Regions from separate parts of the Paenibacillus ottowii genome, predicted to be linked through region 2. Evidence: riboswitches for the same ligand, from Rfam matches in the RefSeq annotation. Region 2 holds a riboswitch; the other holds the start of a gene.
The links. A riboswitch is a leader RNA that binds a small molecule or an ion and turns the genes downstream of it on or off. The one in region 2 is predicted to bind cyclic di-GMP.

Region 1: it holds a riboswitch for cyclic di-GMP, as region 2 does, so the genes downstream of both, ACQQ6X_RS10990 (glycosyl hydrolase) here and ACQQ6X_RS02055 (transglutaminase-like domain-containing protein) in region 2, are expected to answer to the same signal.

The regions. Positions count from the first base shown of each region.
Region 1 is NZ_CP191577.1:2,290,857-2,294,283, reverse strand. Features, by position in the region: gene ACQQ6X_RS10995 (sugar phosphate nucleotidyltransferase) at 252-1,625, shown strand; cyclic di-GMP riboswitch class I at 1,784-1,865, shown strand; gene ACQQ6X_RS10990 (glycosyl hydrolase) at 1,879-3,427, shown strand, end outside.
Region 2 is NZ_CP191577.1:455,849-459,275, reverse strand. Features, by position in the region: gene ACQQ6X_RS02065 (DUF445 domain-containing protein) at 1-373, opposite strand, end outside; gene ACQQ6X_RS02060 (AraC family transcriptional regulator) at 955-1,830, shown strand; cyclic di-GMP riboswitch class I at 1,938-2,016, shown strand; cyclic di-GMP riboswitch class I at 2,057-2,138, shown strand; gene ACQQ6X_RS02055 (transglutaminase-like domain-containing protein) at 2,190-2,960, shown strand; gene ACQQ6X_RS02050 (collagen binding domain-containing protein) at 3,319-3,427, shown strand, end outside.

The DNA of each region.
Region 1 (3,427 bases), 1.8 Mb from region 2:
TAATGTCCGGTCGTGCCTTTTGCACCACAAGGTATGATCGTATGATGCATTTTTGAGTAGCGCAGGAATGGATTTGAATCTGGAGAAACGGAGCGGTCGCCTTTGAAGTGGGATTCTTACATATAAATGTCTTACACAATCCGAAGAATCCCACGACAACAGCGATCGTAAGATCAAATCCAGCCCGTAGCGGGCTACTCAACCTAGCCCCATTCGATCACCCACACATAATAGAGAGGAAGTGGAGAGATATGAAGCTCGTACTTTTGTCTGGTGGTTCCGGTAAAAGATTATGGCCGTTATCCAACGATTCCCGTTCCAAACAATTTTTGAAGGTCCTGGAGAGCCCGGAAGGGATTTCGGAATCTATGGTGCAGCGGGTATGGAGACAATTGGGAGACAACGGATTATCCGAATCCTCGTTTATTGCGACAGGAAGAGCGCAGGTCGAAATGATCCAGAGTCAGGTCGGACCGAATACGCGCATTATTGTTGAGCCGGAACGCAGAGATACCTTTCCTGCGATTGCACTGACAGCGACTTATCTATATTCCATTGCAGGTGTTTCGCCTGATGAAATTATAGCTATATTGCCTGTAGATCCTTATGTAGAGGATGCTTTCTTTGCTTCCGTAGCCCAACTGGAACATACACTTCAGGAGAGTGAAGGAAAGCTTGCACTAATCGGGGTTGTCCCTTCCTATCCTTCAGAGAAATACGGTTATATTATTCCAAAAAACGATGCCATTCAAGGTAGCACAGGCTACCGTGAAGTGAGCCATTTTCAAGAGAAACCCGACCGGGAGCAGGCGGAACGTCTAATGGAACGCAATGCTTTATGGAACTGCGGGGTTTTTGCATTCAAATTAAGCTATTTGCTGGATATTTTGGCAGCCAAGGGCTTGCCGCTGAATTATGAAGAAATGCAAAAGCAATATGCTTCTTTGGAAAAAATCAGCTTTGACTACGAAGTAGTCGAGAAGGAAAAGGATATCGTCGTTCTTCCATACAATGGTTTTTGGAAGGATCTAGGAACCTGGAACACCCTCACAGAAGAGATGTCTCATCAGCAAGTGGGCAGAGGGGTAGTAACGGAGGATTGTGTTAATACGAGTCTTATTAATGAGTTGGACATTCCGGTGGCGATCATTGGAACGAATGATCTGATTGTAGCTGCTAGCCCAGATGGTATTCTTGTGACCAATAAGGCAGAAAGTCCACGCATCAAGGAAGTGCTCAAGGCTCATGATCAGCGTCCAATGTATGAAGAACGTCGTTGGGGGCAGTATCGGGTTGTAGACTATGTAAAGTATGACGAGGGTAATGAGGTTCTGACCAAACGAATCCGCGTACGCAAAGGTAAAAATATCAGCTACCAGCTTCACTTCAAACGGAGCGAAATCTGGACTATTATTAGCGGCGAAGCAGAAATTATTTTGAATGAGAAGCTGCACAAGGTGAAGGCTGGTGATGTCGTCCGCATCCCTGAAGGGACGAAGCATAGCATTTTAGCTGTGACCGATGTGGATTTGATTGAAGTGCAGACTGGCTCTGAGTTGGTTGAAGAGGATATTGTACGCTTTTGTATGAATTGGAATGAAATTTCTCGTCATCAATTTATCTGATAATTATTTTCGTAAAAACGTAAAAAAGAAAATTTGATGAAAATTTATGACCTAAACTGTCGAAATTGGGCGAAAACCTGTAAATTTATGAACATGACCTATTAAATTTTGGTAAAAAAAAGTCGATACTTAGGTTAAGAAGGAATCCAAACTCCTTCCAACGATAAACGCAGCCCTGTCGAAAGGCAGGTACGCAAAGCTAAAGGGCCTTCCCGTAAGGATGGCAGCCTAGCTACCGAAAGGAAGAGCAAAAGTGAGATTCAAATTTATTCCTCTGTATCGACTGATACGTCATGTGCTCCCCGTTGTTATGCTTTTTTCTTTGTTTCCCGTCGGTTTTGGTGGTTTTTTGTCTGTGGTAAATGCCGCTTCATTACAACCTGTTAATTCGGACGCTTCTACTCAGGCCCGTGAACTATACAATTATTTACTCAGCATCTCTGGAAAAAAAACAGTCACTGGTCAGCATGATTATTTGGAGAGCCCAGATGAACTAAGCAACAAGGTCCATAAAATCAGCCAGGCGTATGTGGGTCTGCACGGCTATGAGATGGGAGCCATCTCTGGTCAATCTGACACTATAGAAGCAGCACAACGTAAAAATGTCGTTGATAGCGCTATTCTTTGGAGCAGATCTGGCGGTATTGTGACGATGACTTTTCATGAAGCGCTGCCGGGTAGGCCGCTGACTTGGGCCAATGTGCAGGCAAAAGTAAGTCAGGCGGAGTTCAATAAATACGTAACGCCAGGCACTACGCAGTATAACCTCCTTATTGCCGATCTGGATAAGGTCGCTGTATCGTTAAAGCAGCTTCGTGATGCAGGGGTTCCGGTATTGTGGAGACCTTACCATGAAATGAATGGCGACTGGTTCTGGTGGGGAAACAAGAACAATTTCAATCAGCTATGGACTATCATGTACGACCGTTTTGTAAACACGCATCAATTGAACAACCTGCTGTGGGTGTGGAGTCCCAATGCTCCTAATTCTTACACTGTCCCGTATACTCCGAAATATCCGGGGGATGACAAAGTGGATATTTTGGCACTAGACATTTACAACAATGATTTTAAGCAAAGTCATTATGAAGGATTGCTCGGACTGGCACGGAATAAGCCGATTGCCATTGGGGAGCATGGTGAGATGCCTAGCTCTGAGGTGTTGCAGGCTCAGCCGAAATGGGTATATTCCATGACGTGGGGCAACATGTTGACCGAGAATAACACAACCAATCAAATACAGGATTATATGAACGATCCAAGGAGTTTGACACGGGATGATGTGAAAAAAGGGCTGGCAGCAATGCAACTACCTGGGACAGACATACCGACCTTACCGGGTGAGGGACAAAGCGAGCCTATCCCTGCTCCCCCAGTAGTGGTCGTACCCCCAGCTCCGACTCCTCCTTCCGTGCCTGATGTGGTATATGTGAACGGGCTGCGGGGCGAATATTTCAACAATATGAATTTGAGCGGCAATCCTGTTTTGATTCGTACAGACAGCAAGCTGGATTACAACTGGCGCGCTGTTGCTGCTGATCCAAAGGTAAATGCCGACCAGTTCTCGGTTCGCTGGACAGGTAAAGTCAAACCACAATACAGTGAAACCTATACGTTTACAACGATATCCGATGATGGTATCCGCGTATGGGTAGACGGCACGTTGGTAATTGACAGTTGGTTCAAACAAAGCTGGACAGAGCGTAAAGGTAGCATTGCTTTGGAAGCAGGTAAAATGGTAAATCTAAAAGTGGAATACTATGATGAAAAAGGCGATGCGATGGCTCGTCTGATGTGGGAAA
Region 2 (3,427 bases):
CCGCTTCGGGCGTACGTATTCCTTTTTCTACACTTTTCAGCACTAGCTCAGCCAGTCTAATCTCGGCAATTTTAGATGCAATACTTTCTTTATGAAGCAAATTGTTTTCGACCGTGTTAACCAAGGCATCGGTCAGCTTTCCCCGATTTTTGGGGAGAAGCGCTGTATGTGGAATCGGAATGCCCAGCGGGTGACGGAATAACGCGGTTACGGCAAACCAGTCTGCCAATCCTCCTACAAGTCCGGCTTCAAAAGATCCGGCCAAAAGACGGGCCCAGCCAAATTGTTGAAAAGGTAACGTAGCAGCAAAGCCCGCTCCCATCATCACAAGTGACCAAGCTGCTGCGGTTTTTGTGTTTTTTGTTTTTCCCATCCTGTAGTCCTCCAAACTGACTGTAAAATGTGTTTCATTACATCCGTAGTACCATCATATCATTGCCTGTACAGATACCAAAGGTTACTGTACTCTCTTGTCAACAAATTGCATGATATTTAAAATTTGCACATTAGCTTAAATTGAGTTCGCATAACCACACTTATCCATACATTTTCGTGAATAATATCTCCACAATAAAAATACAACTATTTTCTAACAAAATGAGCCCTTTGAATCATTTTGTCGAAATATGGTCCCATTTTCCTGAAACCGAAAGGATATATACCTCAAAAAGTGGAATTGCAAGACTATGATATATTCATTGAGGAAACTATTTTTCCCAACTTTATCCTTCATTTCTTTAAGTTAAGAAATGAATTCCAGAAGGTCCCTGTCCTTTTCAAACAGGTGCTTTCTGGTTAATTCTGTTATATATTGTATAGCCTCAAATCGATACATGAATATACTTTAATGTGATAAAATAACCTTTGTAAATGGGAACTCCGGTTCTAAAAGGATATTCGTGAAACAAACTACAATTGTCTTACTAAAATTGTTCTTTTGTAAAGGAATTGGATATGACAACAAACCAAAAAAATGCCCAGTATGTCTTGAGCGAAGATCCAGTTGCAATTATATGTACACCCTCTGCTTTCGCTAAAAAATCCCTCTTTTATATACAGGAAATAGGCTATTTCAAAACAGATGCTTATGTAATGGAACGGCAAAAGCTTACCTCTTTTTTGCTCCTTTTTACCCTGTCCGGAAGAGGGGAACTGCAATACCGGGGCAAGGATTATATATTGAAACCTCATGATATGCTTTTTATTAATTGCGAAGAATATGTACAATACAAAGCTTCCTGTCAGAAGACATGGGAGTTTATTAGCGTGAACCTTAATGGCAATCTTATTGACCATTTCTACGAACAGTTCGATAAGCACAATAAGCCTGTAATTTCACTACAGGATTCAAGTGTAGTATTGGACAAGCTTCGCACCTTGTTACATGTGCAGCCAGAAAGAAGCTTATCTTCTGAACTGCTCTCATCCAAAATAATCGTTGAGTTATTAACGATTATTTTACAGCACCCTTACACCAATCCCAATGCAAATTCAGATGGGACTGCAGAGGTGCGCAAGGTAAAGCAATATCTGGACCAATCCTATTGTGAACGGATCACGCTGGATTCGCTAGCAGACATGTTTGGTCTAAACAAGTTCAACTTGGCTAAAAACTTTAAAAAACAGATTGGCTTTTCCCCTATTGAGTATCTTATTAATGTTCGTATCACGGCTGCTCAAGGCTGGCTTAAAACTAGTGATGTAGCTATTGTGGATATTGCACAGTATGTAGGCATTCCCAACACAAGTCATTTTATCAATCTGTTCAAAGAGCATATTGGAGAAACGCCTCATTCCTATCGCAAAAAATGGGGAAACCGAATAAAATAGGTCTTATGTATAATCTGCAAGCTTGTTTTGTCGATAAATAGCGAAAATTTGAGATTTAAACTTGCCTAATAGAGTACCTAACTGATAGAATAATAGTACAAGCTATTCAGGATAAATGGCAAACTTGTCGAAAGGCAAGGACGCAAAGCTACAGGGCCTTCTGTATGATGGCAGCCAGCTACCGGTTGAAGTGGCTTTTTGTCGTGCTTATTTTTCCCGAAAACTTTATACGAAATGGCAAACCTGTCGAAAGGCAGGGACGCAAAGCTATAGGGCCTTCTATTGATGATGGCAGCCTGGCCACCGAAAGGAAGTTTTTTATGGGGAAAATGATATTTTCCACACTTCTCCTATTTTTTATGCTGTCCGCAATTCTTTTAAATTCGACAATTTACGCTGCTGATCGTGTTGCATGGTTGGACCAAAACAATGTAAATCATGGGACAGTCAGTGTGCGTTACCCCGTTAAACCTAACGTTAAAACCAAAATTTTGGTTGCCAAAGATGCGCAAAAATACTCTTATAATCTAACACCCGGAAAATCCGAAGAAGTATTTCCTCTCCAGATGGGTAATGGGAACTATAGTATCAGTATTTTGGAACAGCTGAGTGGTAATCAATACAAAGTAATAGGACAAGATACGATCGAGTTAAATTTAAACGATAGCAAAGCGGTATACCTCAATTCCGTTCAAAATATCAACTGGAGCGGTACGAATCAAGCGATTCAAAAAGCCCGGGAATTAACTCAAGGTGCAACAACAGATCGCGAAAAGCTGCAAAAAATCTATGACTACGTAATTAGTCATATCAAGTATGACTCTAATCAGGCCTTTGCCTTAACGACTGACTATCTGCCGCAAATTGATCGTACGTTGAACTCTCAAAAAGATATTTGTTATGGTTATGCTTCACTGATGGCTGCTATGTTGCGAAGTGTAGATGTACCAACCAAGCTGGTTATGGGCAAATCCTCCTACGTGGACACTTACCATGCCTGGAATGAGGTCTACATCGACAATCAGTGGGTGGTCGTAGACACTACAGTAGATGCAGCACTGTACATGGGTAAACAAAAATTCGAAATGATCAAAGATCCCTCCAAATACATTAAAACAAAGCAATATTAATATCAATGTTTTTAATTCATATTTTAAAAAAATAAGAAATAGAACTATATTTCCTGAAGAGCCTTGATCACATGATCAAGGCTCTTTTTCGATCCTTGTTGAGAAATTGTTGAGATGTGGCATGTATTCTAGTCCAGAAAGACAATGAGATCTCTAACCATGATCCTAATTTCAAGACAAAAGGAGGAGTTTCACACCCGAATATGAATTTTCACAAATTTTCACTAAGTATTAATGCGGCTAACATAGCATCATATGAATGAATGATGAATATATAAATACAGTTCTCTCGCCCTCGAAGGAATAACCACTAGCCGTTAAATAAGAGTATTTTAAGAATAGGAGATTTGTTTACCGTATGAGAAAAAAATGGAATGCAGCAACGGTTGCGTTATTGCTCTTTTTGCAGTGCTTGTTCAGCACCACACAAGTCTATGCACAAAATCCCGACTCTACTCTGCCAGTGG